4 regions of the Polycladomyces zharkentensis genome follow, and region 4 is predicted to be linked to each of the others. Evidence: riboswitches for the same ligand, from Rfam matches in the RefSeq annotation. Region 4 holds a riboswitch; each other region holds the start of a gene.
The links. A riboswitch is a leader RNA that binds a small molecule or an ion and turns the genes downstream of it on or off. The one in region 4 is predicted to bind S-adenosylmethionine.

Region 1 (4,058 bases), on a different contig from region 4:
ATCGGTTTGACATGGTTCAAAATCTCGGCATGGGGAACTTGCGTCGCCCCTACACGTATGGTTGCTTCATCCTTCTTGCCTGCACCGCAAGCGGTCGTCGCCAACATCATGACCAGTGCGAGCAGACCGATCAACCATTTTTTCATCATCGCACCCTCCTCGTGCATGGATTTTGGTGAACCTTTTTCCCTTTCGTCTCTTGAATTGCTGGACCCAAAGACCGATCACGGGGAAAAGGCCACCCTGCTTTTTGCAGTTCCTGTATCTTATCGTTTATCGACGCGTCGGGCCAGCCAGTCGCCGCACCATTGTACCAGCTGAACAAATATGACGAGCAACAGGCCACACGCGTACAGCATCTGATCGTTGAACGATTGGAACCCAAAGCGGTATGCCGCGTCACCCAATCCGCCGCCACCCACGATGCCCGCCATCGCCGAGAAGCTGATCAGGGCCACACAGGTGACGGTCAACCCGGAGATGATTGCCGGTTTGGCTTCCGGCAGGAGCACCATGCGGACGATCTGCATCCGGGTAGCCCCCATCGCTTGGGCGGCTTCAATCACTCCCCGGTCGATCTCCCGGATGGCGGTTTCCACCATTCGGGCGTAGAAGGGGGCCGCTCCCGCGATCAGAGGAATCGTGGCCGCCGTCGGACCAAGCGTGGTGCCGACCAACAGCTTGGACAGCGGGAACAGAAAGAGAACCAGTACAATGAACGGCACCGCCCGGAACAGGTTGACGATCAGGCCCAAGATCCGCTGGATCACAACGTTTTCCCACAGGTGTCCCTTATCCGTGATCACGAGGAGCACCCCCAACGGAATGCCGATCACGGCCGAGAAAAACGTGGAGATGGCCACCATGTACAGCGTTTCCCCGGTCGCTTGCCACAAAAGGGTGGTGTCCAGTTGATCAAACATACGGGATCACCTCCGAACTGCCCTCAAATTCCCGGATCGCCTCCACTGCATCCCGGACTTGGTCCCCTTCTCCGCTCACCCGCAAGGTGATCGTTCCGTCGTTTTCCTCATGGTCAGGCAAGATCGTCACTGTCACGCCTCGTTTTACCCAATCGGCCAAGCGGGACCAGATGCGATCCAAATCATTTGACCGCACCTGGATCAAAGCGGCATGCTCTTTTGAAGCTTCCAGTTCTTCAGTGTGATAGGACTGTACGAATTGTCGGGTAACCGGGTGTTTCGGTTGCCGGAACAGCGTATCCACCTCACCCAGTTCCACCACTTTTCCGGCTTCCATGACGGCCATGCGGTGGCACAGCCGTTTGACCACACTCATTTCATGCGTGATGATCACCATCGTAATGCCGGTGTCCCGGTGGATCTCCTTCAACAATTGCAAAATGGAAGCTGTCGTCTCCGGGTCCAGTGCCGATGTCGCCTCATCACAAAGCAAGACGCTCGGATCATTGGCCAACGCCCGTGCGATGCCGACACGCTGTTTCTGTCCCCCGGACAGTTGGGCGGGATACGCGTTTGCCCGATGGGCAAGACCCACCCGTTCCAGCAAGGCATCCACTTTTTCCCGGATTTCCTTTTTCGATTTGCCCGCCAGCTCCAAGGGGAAGGCCACATTTTCCCACACGGTGCGGGACCATAGCAAGTGGAAATGCTGAAAAATCATGCCGATTTTCTTTCGCGCTTCGCGCAACTCCCGCTCGCTGCTTTCGGAAATGGAAATGCCATCCACCGTGACACTGCCCGAAGTGGGTTTTTCCAATCCGTTGAGCAGTCGAAGCAATGTGCTTTTCCCCGCTCCGCTGTGACCGACGATCCCGAAAATTTCTCCGCGTTCGATGCGGAGATTGATATCCTGTAACGCGACCACATCCTCGCCTTTCGAGGAAGGGTACACTTTGTTCACTTGGTCGAGTACAATCATCGCGTTCACCACCTGTCTGTAAGAAAAGATCCCTTTCTGCCAGAGCAGAAAGGGATCTTATTTATCATAAAATCGCCTCTCTCATCTGCCAGAACCGATGGGCTCTGCAGGAATTGGCACCATTTCCGCGTGCATACCGCGGACGGTTGCCGGGTTTCATCGGGCCAGTCCCTCCACCTCTCTTGATAAGAGCGCGCAACATCGTCGTATCAAGTTGTCAGATTACATCCTACCACGACAACGTTCGCGATGTCAACGACATTCTTCTTTCCCATAATATACAAATTTTTTTGATGAATGATGACGGTAGATTACCATGAGATTACATTTCGTTTACAAATGGCCAAAAACCCACTACGGCGACGGACATTCGCGTATAATAAAGACAATCAAGGACACGAACAACGGAGGTGCCCGACATGAGCACGGTTGTCGGCAAATCGTTTTGGATCGGCCTGATCAATGCGACCGGTTTAAGCCTCCCGTTTTGGCTTCTCCTGTATATGGCCCTTCGGCTGACCTTTTAATGGGGGATTGCCACAGCCGGAGCTTCATGTGTCGGGAAAGCTTGTGATACAAATGAACAGAAACGGGAAAAAACGGATTACCCTCGGGGCAATCCGTTTTGTCTTGGCACAGCGAATCAACGGGCACCGTTACCGGTCAGCACCACCCATACCGTACGCAGCAGAATGCGCATATCCAGCGCGAACGATTGCCGTTTGATGTAGTACATATCCAATTCGAATTTCTCTTTCGGTGTCATGTCATAACCACCGTTCACCTGTGCCCATCCGGTCAAACCCGGTTTCACCAACAGGCGATTTTTGAATCCGGGAATCTCTGCGGCAAATTTCTCGGTGAACATCGGTCTTTCCGGCCGCGGGCCGATCAAACTCATGTCCCCTTTCAAGACACTGATCAGCTGCGGAATTTCATCGATCCGCGTCTTGCGGATAAACCGTCCTACGCGGGTCACTCGGGGATCGTTTTTGGATGCCCATTGCGGACCGTTTTTCTCCGCGTCCACCCGCATGGAGCGCAGTTTGACGATATAGAAGGGTTTCCCGTGCAAGCCGACGCGTTCCTGTTTGTAGAAGACGGGACCTTTTGATTCCAATTTGATCGCAATCGCGGTCAACACCAATACCGGCAAGGTCAGAATCAAGAAAGTAACGGAAAAAATGATTTCAAATACCCGTTTGGCAATCGGGTACCAGCCCGAAGGCGGTTGGTAAACGCCTTCCGAGTACAAGTGCGCGTCCCCTTCAAACACTGCTTTCGATCGCATCCGCAAACCACTCCTGCTTAATATAATTGCCACAAATCCTTCCCGAATCGAGCCGCTCATCCGGCGGCCCACACCTGCGAACCTGTCTGCTTCGTGGTTTGACCGTTCCGTACTCCAGATAACTCGTAACCAGTATACTGTGTTTGCCGTTCGGTGACAACAGTTGAAAAACTCCGCAGGATGGAGGAATCACGAGATCCTTCTATATAATGAGACGTGTTTTGTTACAAAAACGTTTCACGTTTTTTACGGCCATATTTCAATCATCCGGTAATCCGTTCGCGATAATAGCTCAATGTTTTCCGCAAGCCCACGGAAAGCTCCGTCTCCGGGCGCCAGTTCAGCATCTCCATCGCACGCCGGTTGTCGAAGTAACTATGCTTAATATCTCCCGGACGGTCTGGCGCATGATGGATTTCCATTTTTTGTCCACTCACTTCCTCAAACAGGGCGATCAGCTCATTGATGGACGTCTTTTGACCGGTTCCGATATTCAAAATCTGTCCGTCCCCGTTGATCAGCGCCGCCACATTGGCGCGCGCCACATCCTCCACGTAAATGTAATCGCGTGTCTGTTCGCCATCACCGAAAACTGTGATCGGTTCACCTTTGAGTACCTTTTCGATGAAAATGGAGATGACGCCGCCTTCCCCGCGGGGATCTTGACGGATGCCGTAAACGTTGGCGTATCGAAGCACTGTGTAAGCCAACCCGTGCAGCTGGGCATACACTTGCAAATAATGTTCCGGTGTATGTTTGGAAATACCGTAACCGGAAAGCGGTGCAACCGGATGCTTCTCGTCGATCGGCAAATATTCGGGATTCCCGTACACGGCCGCAGATGAGGCGTACACTACCTTGCGCA
Region 2 (4,058 bases), on a different contig from region 4:
TGCTGAAGTGGAAGACAGCAGCCAAGACTCCGATCAAATACAACGCAAAATTGACGTCACTGCTGAGGATCTGGTGCATCATCACTGTCAACTCATGCGGGTTCAAATCACGCAAGGCCACCTGAACCCGCGTTTCCCATACGTGCCATCCCACGAAAACGAGCGTGATGACGCCGGTGACACGTTGCAACATAAACATGTAGTTGCGGAACGTGCCGTGATTCACCACGTTGTTTTTCGCTTGGAACGCGATGTGCAGACCGTACAGCGCATGGTACAAAAGCGGCAGGTAGATAAACACCGTTTCCAAGGCGAGCAGGAACGGCAGATCCCAGATCCACTCCACCTTTTCTTGGAAAACAGCGGGGCCTCTGGTCGCAAAATAGTTCGTCAACAAGTGCTCGACCAAAAAAAAGCCCACCGGAATGACACCCAGCAACGAGTGCAGCCGACGGTTGAAGAAACTGCTGTGATTGCTCATCTTGCGCCCTCCAATAACCCCTTGTAAATTGGACTTTGATAGTACGATCAAGCCGTGATGTCAAACCGCTTCCCAAAGGTTTCGACAAGTGTGTCGAATCCCTCGGACCGCCAGCAAGAGCAGCCCTGTGGTTAGAAAGGGGTTTCAACTTTGTGAACATCCTTATTTTACTCCCAATCATTCAACAGCGTCAAGGAAAGGGGGTCAGCACCTCTCCGGCGCTACCCCTCCAAAAATTGCCGGATGACCGGTCCCATCTGTTCGTATTCGATCAAAAACGCATCATGGCCGTACGGGGACCGGAATTCCCACAGCTGCGCATCTTTTCCCTGCGCCCGTAATTCCCGAAACAATGTCCGTTGCTCCTCAATTTGAAACAACCGATCCTCCTCAATGCCGATGATCAGCACGCGGGAGCGGATTTTCGACAGCGCGGCCGCCATTCCGCCACGTCCCCTGCCCACATCATGCGTGTCCATCGCTTTGAGCAGACACAAATAACTGTTGGCATCAAACCGGTTGACCAGTTTTTCTCCCTGGTATCGCAGATAGCTTTCCACCTGAAACGTCGCGTCCCGGGACCATTCCGGCACATCGGTCTGCAAACGGCGTTGGAACCGCTGGTGAAACAATGTGTCCGTCCGGTAGGTGACCATCCCGACCATTCGGGCGATGGCCAGCCCTTTTTTCGGCCCCGGCCCCGGATAGTAATCGCCTCCCTGCCAGTCCGGATCGGACATGATGGCTTGGCGCCCGATGTCGTTGTAGGCGATGGCCATGGGGGACAACGCGGCCGTGGTGGCGATGGGGATCAAATTCTCCACCGCTTCAGGGTATAAGATGCCCCATTCCAGTACCTGCATTCCCCCCATGGAACCGCCGATGACGGTATGAACCCGATCGATGCCCATTTTCTGAAGCGTACGATACTGCACGTGGACCATATCGCGAATGGTGACCGGAGGAAAAGCCGAACCATAGGGTCGCCCCGTATCCGGATTGATGGATGACGGACCCGTACTGCCATTACAGCCGCCGAGTACATTGGTGGTGACGACAAAATACCGATTGGTGTCGATGTAACGACCGGGTCCGATCAAACCGTCCCACCAGCCCGGTTCCCGTTCATCCCCGACGGCATGCGCATCCCCCGTCAATGCGTGACAAACCAATACCACGTTGTCCCGGTTCGCCGACAGGCTGCCCACTGTCTCCACCGCAATGCACACATCCCGAAGTGTTTCACCGCATTCCAATGTTACCGGCCCCACGGCCACCGTTTTCTTTGTCACCGTATCGACGCTGGCTACCACGCGTTTTCTCTCCTTTTTCAAAAGGAAACACCCTCTTCGATCAGAAGAGGGTGTCGTCTGCTCCCATGCCATCGCAGTCCGTCCCCCTTCTCATCTCTCAGAACCTGTCGGTTCTGCAGGAATTGGCACCATTCCCCGCCGTTTGACGTGTGCGTGGATGCACGCGGTAAACGGGGTGGTTGCCGGGCTTCATCGGGCCAGTCCCTCCGCCGCTCTGGATAAGAAGGTGTTTCCTGATATTCGTATTTGAAGCTTATGATACGATGGATCGAAATTTCTGTCAATGTCTACTTGGACGAAAAGCGAATGATCGGCTCATGCGTGACGGACGGTGCATCCGGGTGTTCCAGCCAGCAATTGACGCGATGCGTCCGGGAAACCTCGGTCACTTCGGGTATCTCGTCGTTGCAAATGTGCATCGTGTACGGACAACGATCGGCAAACGGGCAACCCTTGGGCGGATCGAACAAATCCGGCGGGGACCCGGGGATCGGTTTCAACTCCTGCTTCCGGTCCAAATCGAGCCGGGGCATGGAAGCCAACAGTCCCCAGGTGTACGGATGACGCGGCCGGTAGAAGATCTCTTCCACCGTTCCCGTCTCCACCACCTTGCCCCCGTACATCACCGCCACGCGTTGCGCCATTTCCGCGACCACGCCCAAATCGTGGGTGATCAAAATGACAGCGGTGTCCGTTTTCTTTTGCAGTTCCTTCAACAGTTCGATGATTTGCGCCTGAATCGTGACGTCCAATGCCGTGGTCGGCTCGTCCGCGATCAAAATCTTGGGATTGCAGGCCAATGCGATGGCGATCATGGCCCGTTGTCGCATCCCGCCGCTGAATTCGTGCGGGTAATTGTTAATCCGCGTCTCAGGGCTGGGAATGCCCACCAAACGCAACATTTCCACCGCGCGTCGGCGCGCTTCTGAAGGGGAAATGCGCTGGTGCCAAATCAACCCCTCCATGATCTGCTTGCCCACCGTCATCGTCGGGTTGAGCGACGTCATCGGGTCCTGAAAGATCATCCCGATCTCTGAGCCACGCACCCGGAACATCTCTTTTTCCGTCAACTTCAACAGATCTTTCCCGTCAAACAGGATTTCACCGCTTTTGATCTTGCCGGGCGGCGAAGGGATCAAGCGCATGATCGCCTGTGCCGTGACGCTTTTGCCGCTGCCCGATTCCCCGACAATGGCCAATGCTTCTCCCTTTTCCAACGTCAGGTTGACACCACGGACCGCCTGCACTTCTCCCGCATAGGTGTGAAACGACACATGCAAATCACGAATCTCCAACAATGCCACGTCTGTCCACCTCACTTCCGCATCTTGGGATCGAGCGCGTCACGCAGACCGTCTCCGAACACGTTGAATGCCAACATCGTCAAGCTGAGGAAAAAGGCGGGGAAAAACAGCCGCCACCAATCTTCCGAAAAAATGACGACCAACGAGTCGTTGATCATCGTACCCCAACTGGCTTGCGGGGCCTGCACCCCCAACCCCAAAAAGCTGAGAAACGCCTCGGCGAAAATGGCATTGGGTACCGTGAACGTCAGCATGACGATGATGGGTCCCATGGCATTGGGAATCAGATGTTTGAACAGGAGGCGTTTGGTATCGGCGCCCAGGGTACGCGCGGCCAACACGAACTCCTGTTGTTTCAGTTGCAGCACTTGACCCCGTACCAGCCGTGCCATATTGAGCCATCCCGTCGCGGTCAAAGCGATGATGATCGTGCCCAAACCCGGCTCCAGCACGACCAGAAGCAACACGACGGTGAGCAGATACGGCAATCCCCACAAAATATCCACGATCCGCATCATCACTTCGTCCACCTTGCCGCCGCGATAACCGGCGATGCCCCCGTACAATACGCCGATGCACAAATCGATCAAAGCGGCGGCCAGTCCGATCTCCAGTGAAATGCGTCCACCGTACCAGGTGCGGACAAAGACATCCCTGCCCAAATCATCGGTACCAAACCAGTGTTCGCCCGAAGGCGCCATATTTTTCCCGTCCAAATCCTGCTCATAGTACGAATAGGAAGATAAATGCGGACCAATGATCGACATGACCGCCAGCAGTATGATGATCACCAGCCCCGCCATCGCCAGCTTGTTCTGCTTCAGCCGTCGCCAGACGTCCTGGGTATAGGTGACGCTGGGCCGCTTGATCGTTTCCGCCTCTTGGGACCGTTTGGGTACCCGTTCAAATCGTTGTGCCGGAATCGCCATCTCAGCTCGCCTCCTTGTGTCCGACTTTGAT
Region 3 (4,058 bases), on a different contig from region 4:
GGATGCGCCGGAGACCGCAGGCGCACCGGTTCATTCGGATGCCGAATTGGCGGAATGGGTGAGCCGGGCACGCGAAGCCGGTTTTCCCGTCGCCGTTCATGCGATTGGAGACAGGGCGGTCGAACAGGCGCTCGATACTTGGAAGCGGCATCCCTCCCCGGGGGAAACGCGATATCGGGATCGTTTGATCCACGTCCAGGTGTTACGGCCCGACTTGTTGGCGCGCATGAGCGGATTGCTGATCGTGGCGGACATCCAACCCCGGTTTGTGGCCAGCGATTTTCCCTGGGTGCGGGAGCGTTTGGGAGCGGAACGCCTCTCGTATGCCTATGCGTGGAAGTCTCTGCTCCATTCGGGCGTGGTGTGTGCCGGAGGGAGCGATGCACCGATCGAACCCTTGAATCCGTTGCTGGGCATCCACGCCGCGGTCACCCGTCGTCATCCGGAGGAGACTGCACACCCGGGGTACGGACCCGAACAAAGACTCACCGTAACGGAAGCGTTGCGTCTGTGGACGGTGGGAAGCGCGTTTGCCGAAGGAAAAGAAAGGGAACGAGGGTCGGTCAAACCGGGGAAATGGGCCGATTTTACCGTGTTGGACCGTACACTTTCCGACGCGGAACCGGATGAGATCCTGAAGGCGCGGGTGGTCATGACCGTGGTAAACGGAAAGGTGGCATACCGGGCGGAATAGGGATGCATGGTGGCAAAGCGTGAGATTGCTGACAAAGTGGTCTGCCATTGTGTTTTTGCGTGAGCCGTTTTCCTTTGGCAAGATCAAAGGCCGATCGTGGGAAAAGGCCACCCTTTGGAGGAACAGGTCCGATTTTCCCGTGAAGCGACTTGGCCGTCGCTACGGAGCGGAGACGGGAAAACGGAACCCGCAGACTTCGTCCACAACCTGAATTGTTCTTTTTGCCCCCGCCTTCACATAGAATAGCCGCGAGGTGATTCCATGCCGGTTCGAGCCACCAGTGAAGAAGTGAAATTGTTGGCGCGTTTGATGCGGGCGGAGGCGGAAGGGGATGGTCAGATGGCGATGTTGTTGGTCGGCAACGTCGGGGTCAACAGGGTGGTTGGCGATTGTCTGGATTTTGAGGGGCTCCGGTCGATCAGGGCGATGGTGTTCCAATCGCCCGGCGGGTTTGAAGCCGTGCAGAGGCCGTACTTCTATCAAGCGGCAAGAAGTCGTGACATTCGTCTGGCTCGCAGGGTCATCCGGGGCGAGCGATACGATCCGGCTTCCAATGCGCTGTGGTTTTTCAAACCGGTCGGTCCATGTCCCCCGCGATGGTTCAACCAGCCCCATAGCGGGAGGTACAAAAGTCATTGCTTTTACATCCCCTTACCCGCATCGTGTCCGGATGTATATTGAGAAAAGGAGGAGCACAGGTGTATTGGCCTTATTACTATCCACACGGAAACGGTTCCCTGTCGGTTCAAGGATGGGATGACGCGTCGGTAACACAGCAAAGACGGCGTGTGTATTCGGAAGACCTGCTCCACCGCAACATCGGGAAAACAGTGACGGTGTATCTTACTTTTGAAAACAATCCCCAGTGGCCTGCGAAAAAAACCACCGGCACGCTGCGCGGCGTCGGCAGGGATTTCATCGTGGTTCGCGACAGGCAAACCGGCAAGGATCACATGTTTCTCAACATCAATATCGATTATGTGGTGTTTGATGATCGGCCCGCCGCTTTGGCCGGTGAATCTTAAACGGCAAAAAAGCCGGCCCGATCAACAGGTGGAGCCGACTTGGATGAAGCGGTGTCCGTTTCCGGTACTGCCAGGGGAAACGGATTTTTTTTTGCTTACTCCAAAACGTAAGCCAGTGCATCCAACGCTTGGTCTACTGTTTCCACGGTCACTTGCGCCCTTTGGGACAGCTCTTTCAACGGATGATGCAGGCTTTCGGGGCGAACCAAAATGAGCGGTTTTCCCATCTGGATGGCCATGGCCGCGTCCATCGCCGTGTTCCATTGCCGGTATTTCTCACCAAACAGCGCAATCACCACATCCGCTTTCTGCATCCAGATTCGTGTCCGCAGATTGTTCAGTTCGGACGCAGCATGATCGCGGTATACCGCGTTGGGCTGTTTTCCTTTGATGAGTTCGCCGATCGCGTCTGAGCGGTCATGATCTTCCTGCGGCCCTTTAAAGATGATCGGCAGGCCGCGCTCTTCCGCTTTTTTTCGCAATTGTTCGCGCCAATCGTCATGAATTTGCCCCGCGAGATAAACCAGCAGTTCCAATTTCCATCTCCTCCTTTTGAGGTCGTGTCTTGATTCCTATCGTGTGCATCGCTTCCCCTGTGCCCAGCAAATCAAGGCGATTTGAAACTGTGGGCGCAGCATGCGGCCCACCTGATGATGGCCGGACACACCCATGATGCCTTGGGGCAGATCCTCTTCCATTGTATCAAAAAGCGACAAACATGCAGTGGACGGCTTCGGTGCGCTTGGGGTTTTCTCACAGATAGGCAGTTCCTATTAAAAAAATTTTTTTGAAAACGGGTTGACAATAGCGACAAATCGGAGTATCATGACAACAAATCAGTTTAGTTTACTAATCTGAGTGGTTAACTCGGTTTTGGCAATATACCTGCTTTCCCATCCAGAGAGGTGGAGGGACTCGGCCCTGTGAAGCCTCGGCAACCAGTTTCGACCCTCGGGGCGGAACCCGGTGCCAATTCCGGAGAGAACCGCGGGTTCTCGAAGATGGGGAGAAAAAAGGCGTTATCGAGAAAAAACCGCCCCTTTTCTCCCGTCGGGAAAAGGGGTTTTTTCATCAAAGGGGGAGCGATCATGGCGCAACAGCAACAATGGAAATGGGCGAAAGATATCGATCGTCTGAACGAAGTGGAAAAACTGAAACTGGAAAAAGACGGTTTGGATGTCATTCCCGATATCGAGAAATACGCCCAAACCGGGTTTGAGTCAATACCCGAAGAGGAATTTGCCCGCTTCAAATGGGCGGGATTGTACCTGCAACGACCCAAATCTGACGGTTATTTCATGATGCGGGTGCGGATTCCGACGGGCGTGCTGAACTCTCGGCAAGTGCGCGTGCTGGCCGAAGTTGCCCGCGATTACGGCCGGGGTCTCATCGATGTGACCACACGGCAGGCGGTGCAGTATCACTGGCTTCGGATTGAGAATATCCCGGATATTTTCCGCCGGTTGAACGAAGTGGGTTTGTACTCTTACGAGGCATGTGGAGACTGTCCGCGCAATATTGTCGGTAACCCGTTGGCGGGAATCGATCCGTATGAGCTGATCGATACGCGTCCGATCGTTTCCGAACTGGAGAAGACTTTCTTGCTGAACAAGGAATTTTCCAATTTGCCCAGGAAATACAAAATTTCCGTATCCGCCAACATTCACAATGCGGGGCACGCACAAATCAACGATGTCGCCTTCACGCCTGCGATCAAGGAGATCGACGGAGAACGGGTAGTCGGATTCCACGTGTGGGTGGGCGGCGGATTGTCCAACCGGCCGCATCTGGCGCAGCAGTTGGATCTGTTTGTGCGCCCGGAACAAGTGGTGGATGTGGCGGTCGGAATCACCAAAGTGTTCCGGGATTACGGTTACCGTGAAAAACGGCATCGTGCCCGTCTGAAGTTCCTGGTTGCCGACTGGGGACCGGAGAAATTTTTGCAAGTGTTGACCGAACTGATCGGCCCTTATCCCTCCCGCGGGGAAGATCAGTTGAAGGAGTGGAACGGCGGGTATTTCACGGGTGTGCATCCGCAAAAACAGGAAGGGCTTTGCTACGTGGGACTCAATATTCCCGTCGGCCGGACGTCCGCAGAAGAGTTTTTCCAACTGGCCGATCTTGCGGACAAATACGGCTCGGGTTCCGTGCGCACGGTAAACACGCAAAACGTGATCATCCCCGACGTACCGCGGGACCGGGTGGACGATCTGTTGAAAGAACCGTTGCTGGAGCGGCTGACACCCTATCCGAAAACATTTGTCGGACATGCCGTTTCCTGCACCGGTAACGAATTCTGCAACTTGGCGTTGACCGAAACCAAGAAGTTGATGCACCGG
Region 4 (4,058 bases):
TGATCTCCAGCGGGCTGTACTTCTCCAGCGCCAGCTTGAGATCATCGATCAATCCGTCCTTGGTTCCCTCCACGATATATTGCGCCAGCCGCTCTTCCAACGGCAACGTTTCTCCCGATGACTTCGTCTCCGTTTTTTTGGCGCGGTAAAACTGGACAAACTCGGCCAACACTGCCTCATAGTTTTCATGGTTGGTCTCAAACAGCAACCGCTCCGCCAAACGGACTTCTTCCTGCGGGATGGACGCATAACGCTCCAGTTTTTCGGTATTGACGATGGCGTAGTCCAATCCCGTCTTGGTACAGTGATACAAAAAGACGGCGTTTAACACTTCCCGTCCCGCCGGCGGCAATCCGAACGACACGTTGGAGATGCCCAGGATCGTCTGGCAACGCGGCAAACGTTCCTTGATGAGACGAATGCCCTCCACGGTTTCCTTGGCCGATCCGATGTACGCTTCATCACCCGTCCCGACGGGGAAAACCAGCGGGTCGAAAATGATGTCCTCTTCCGGAATGCCGTACTTTTCCGTCAACAAGCGGTAGGAGCGTTCAGCCACCTCCCACTTCCGTTCGCGGTCGACGGCCATGCCCCGTTCGTCGATCGTGCCCACGACGACCGCCGCGCCGTAGCGGTGAATCAGGGGCACCACCCTTTCAAAGCGCTCTTCCCCGTCTTCCAGGTTGATCGAATTGAGAATGGCTTTGCCCTGCGAAAACTTCAACGCCTCCTCCATTACCTCGGGCGATGTGGAGTCGATCATCAGCGGCGCTTTGATCACCTTGACGGCATAGGTCAAAAACCGCCGCATATCCTCCAGTTCGTCCCTGTCGGGATCAGCCAGGCACACGTCAATCACCTGAGCGCCGTTTTTCACCTGTTTTCGGGCGATTTCCGCAGCGGCTTCATATTCCCCTTCCTGGATCAGGTTTCGGAATTTGCGCGACCCGATCACGTTGGTCCGCTCACCGACGAGAATCGGTCGATTGTCCGCTTCCACATAAACGGGTTCGATGCCGGATACCGCCGGGATGCGCCGTTCCGGTACGGGACGGGGGCGTTTGTCCTTCAGCGCCTCCGCCAGCGCACGGATGTGATCCGGTGTCGTACCGCAACATCCGCCCGCCATATTGAGCCACCCGGCTTCGGCAAAGGCAGCCAACTTGGCGGCCAGTCCCTCCGGCGTTTCATGATACCTTCCCTCTTCGTCCGGAAGACCGGCGTTGGGATAACAGCTTACCCCACAACCGGCCATCGAAGCCAGCGTCCGCAAGTGGTCACGCATAAATTCCGGGCCGGTCGCACAGTTCAACCCCACGGACAAGGGGCGGAGATGGGAGATGGACACGTAAAAGGCCTCCACATTTTGCCCGGCCAACATCGTGCCCATCGGTTCGATCGTGCCGGAAATCAGAATCGGCACTTCGGTTCCCAACTCCGCAAATGCCCGCCGGATTCCGATTCCGCCCGCTTTCACATTCAGCGTGTCCTGGGATGTCTCCAGCAGCAACGCATCCACGCCGCCCAACAACAGTGCACGCGCCTGTTCGTAATACGCATCCACCAGTTGGTCGAACGTGACACCGCCCGTCACCGAGAGCGTCTTGGTTGTCGGTCCCATCGCCCCGGCCACATACCGGGGAGAACCGTCCCGCTTCCATTTGTCAACGGCTTTGCGGGCGCAGGCCACCGCTGCGCGGTTGATCTCTTCCACACGGTTTTCCAGTCCGTACTCGGCCAGCACCACCGACGTGGCACCGAACGTGTTGGTCTCCACAATGTCTGCTCCCGCTTCCAGATACGCTTCATGAATGGATTGGATCAGGTCGGGGCGTGTCAGGTTGAGTATTTCGTTACATCCCTCATACTCTTCACCACCAAAATCCTCCGCCGTCAAACGGGCATTTTGCAGCATCGTTCCCATCGCGCCGTCCAGAATCAGGATTTTTTCTCTCATCCGTTCTGCCAACGGTTGAATACCCATGGCCATCATCCTCTTTCCTTCCATCAAATAAAAAACCTTTCATCTCTGATCGGATGAAAGGTTGGCGTCGTAAACGCGCAAACTCTCATCTCCCAGAGATACCCTCTGCAGGAATTGGCACCACATTTGAAAGGCAATCCCTCTCAAATAGGTTGCCGGGCTTCATCGGGCCAGTCCCTCCGCCACTCTGGATAAGAGTTCCGCTAATCGGATTATGTGATTTTTTCGGAACAGACGAACGAAAAGGATTTGGAGATAAATATACAAAAAGAACGGGGCACCTGTCAATTGATTTCAGATCTTTGATTCGGGTGAACCTTTTTCCTCCCGCTCCGACTCGAGCGTGTCTGGTCCATATGGTCCGCATTGTTTTCCCGGCTTTCTCCCCAGAACCTCCCGAAAAACGGATCATGTCCGCTTCGAACCGTTGGGCGAAAGAACCAAGCCAAGTGCGCTTCGCTCAGGGATGCTCGCAATGGGGTTCCTCCGACGCTTCGTTCTGCCGTCAACCCGGAAAGGATGCCTCCCTGACTAACCAGACACACCCTCCTCCATCCTCTCTTTCACCATACTATATGCGCTTTGAAAGAAACTTTTCTCCGTGTTTGTCCGACCGGGCCGCCCGTTTTTACTTCTCAGGTGCCCACACGCTCCTTCGTCCCGTTCTGCCGCCGGCAGATCGTTGCCACCGCCTGAGCAACGGTCAACCGATCGCAACCGTTATGCATCCCGTTCCGTCACCGTTTCAACAGCCTCGTCCGTTGCTCCCTTCCGGGCCGCCATCAGGAACCAAGTGATCAATACAAACGCCGTCAGTGCCAAAAAGGGAATGGTGACAAATCCGAACCAGTTGATGTATTCGCCCGTGCACGGCACCCCGCGCGTGCAGGGAGTGAACGACTTCATCGCCGGTACCTTTTGCAGCAGATAATGATAAAGCGAAATGGAACCGCCGATCACACTGAGCGGAAGCGTGTAGGAAATGATCCCCCGGTCATCCCGATAACTGGCGATTCCCAGCAACACCGTCAACGGATACATAAAAATCCGCTGGAACCAGCACAACTTGCACGGTTCAAACATCGCGATCTCGCTGAAATACAAACTGCCCCCCGTCGCAACCAATGACACCACCCATGCGAAATACATTCCGTATTGCCGAATCCACCCCATCATACCGGATTATCCTTTCTTGCCCGATTCCTGAAGCGCTTGATCCAACGCTTGTTTCAATTGATTGTAGTCCAGCGGATTGTCCACTTTTTTCCCGTTGACGTAGATCGTCGGAACCGAATTGATGCCCAGTTTCTTTCCGCTGTCCATATCCCGCTGTACATCGGCCTCGTATTTCCGGGTGCGGATGTCCTGTTCCAGACGTTTCACGTCAATACCGGAAACGTGCTGCTTGGCCAATTGCACCAGAAACTCCGGCGTGGCCCAGATGACATATTCGTCCTGTTGATTCCGGTAGATCGCGTCATAGAACTGCCAGAACGCCTGTGGATTTTGACGGTAAATCGACTCACCCGCAATGCCGGCCGTCACGGAATCCGGCCCGATGAACTGCATGTTGAGAAAGGCCATTTTTACCTTGCCGGTGTCGATATATTCCTTTTTCAGCAAAGGAAAGACGGTCTCCTCAAACCGTTTGCACACCGGGCACTTGAAATCCCCGAACTCGATCAGTGTCACCGGTGCTTTCGGATCGCCCAGGACGGGTTGACCCTGCGCCAACCGGTTGATCTCCTCTTTTTGACCGTCAGCGGCCAGTTGCGCAATGCCGAAGATGGCCAATATCAGCACAACCAGTCCCACCGTTACCATCGTCAACATCCGCATGTCCTTTTTCTTCCTTTTTGCCTGATATGACACGGTCTGCTTTTTCTTCGTTCGGTTCTTTTTCCCCATCAAAGTTCTCCTTCCCATGTGATCCGTTCCAGTCGGATTTGCTTTCTATTATCGCATAAAACAAGAAAAATGAGGACTTATGAAAAGCATCTTTTCGCTTGTTCGGAAAAAATTTACAAGCATAGTTGAAAAAAAGCCGTTTATCCCCGTCGGATAAAGGGAACGT

Region 1: it holds a riboswitch for S-adenosylmethionine, as region 4 does, so the genes downstream of both, JQC72_RS00545 (methionine ABC transporter ATP-binding protein) here and metH (methionine synthase) in region 4, are expected to answer to the same signal.
Region 2: it holds a riboswitch for S-adenosylmethionine, as region 4 does, so the genes downstream of both, metX (homoserine O-acetyltransferase MetX) here and metH (methionine synthase) in region 4, are expected to answer to the same signal.
Region 3: it holds a riboswitch for S-adenosylmethionine, as region 4 does, so the genes downstream of both, JQC72_RS04895 (nitrite/sulfite reductase) here and metH (methionine synthase) in region 4, are expected to answer to the same signal.

Annotation. Positions count from the first base shown of each region.
Region 1 covers NZ_JAFHAP010000001.1:119,352-123,409, forward strand. Annotated here, with positions in the region: gene JQC72_RS00535 (MetQ/NlpA family ABC transporter substrate-binding protein) at 1-146, opposite strand, end outside; gene JQC72_RS00540 (methionine ABC transporter permease) at 267-923, opposite strand; gene JQC72_RS00545 (methionine ABC transporter ATP-binding protein) at 916-1,902, opposite strand; SAM riboswitch class I at 1,981-2,094, opposite strand; gene JQC72_RS00550 (sugar transferase) at 2,546-3,193, opposite strand; gene JQC72_RS00555 (SDR family oxidoreductase) at 3,457-4,058, opposite strand, start outside.
Region 2 covers NZ_JAFHAP010000006.1:153,212-157,269, reverse strand. Annotated here, with positions in the region: gene JQC72_RS06195 (succinate dehydrogenase cytochrome b558 subunit) at 1-481, opposite strand, end outside; gene metX (homoserine O-acetyltransferase MetX) at 703-1,866, opposite strand; SAM riboswitch class I at 1,882-2,019, opposite strand; gene JQC72_RS06185 (ABC transporter ATP-binding protein) at 2,082-3,098, opposite strand; gene JQC72_RS06180 (ABC transporter permease) at 3,110-4,027, opposite strand; gene JQC72_RS06175 (ABC transporter permease) at 4,029-4,058, opposite strand, start outside.
Region 3 covers NZ_JAFHAP010000005.1:80,682-84,739, forward strand. Annotated here, with positions in the region: gene JQC72_RS04875 (amidohydrolase) at 1-694, shown strand, start outside; gene JQC72_RS04880 (cell wall hydrolase) at 956-1,375, shown strand; gene JQC72_RS04885 (spore coat protein GerQ) at 1,393-1,719, shown strand; gene JQC72_RS04890 (YtoQ family protein) at 1,815-2,255, opposite strand; SAM riboswitch class I at 2,610-2,727, shown strand; gene JQC72_RS04895 (nitrite/sulfite reductase) at 2,808-4,058, shown strand, end outside.
Region 4 covers NZ_JAFHAP010000011.1:88,274-92,331, reverse strand. Annotated here, with positions in the region: gene metH (methionine synthase) at 1-1,984, opposite strand, end outside; SAM riboswitch class I at 2,067-2,182, opposite strand; gene JQC72_RS12600 (disulfide oxidoreductase) at 2,705-3,157, opposite strand; gene JQC72_RS12595 (DsbA family protein) at 3,167-3,892, opposite strand.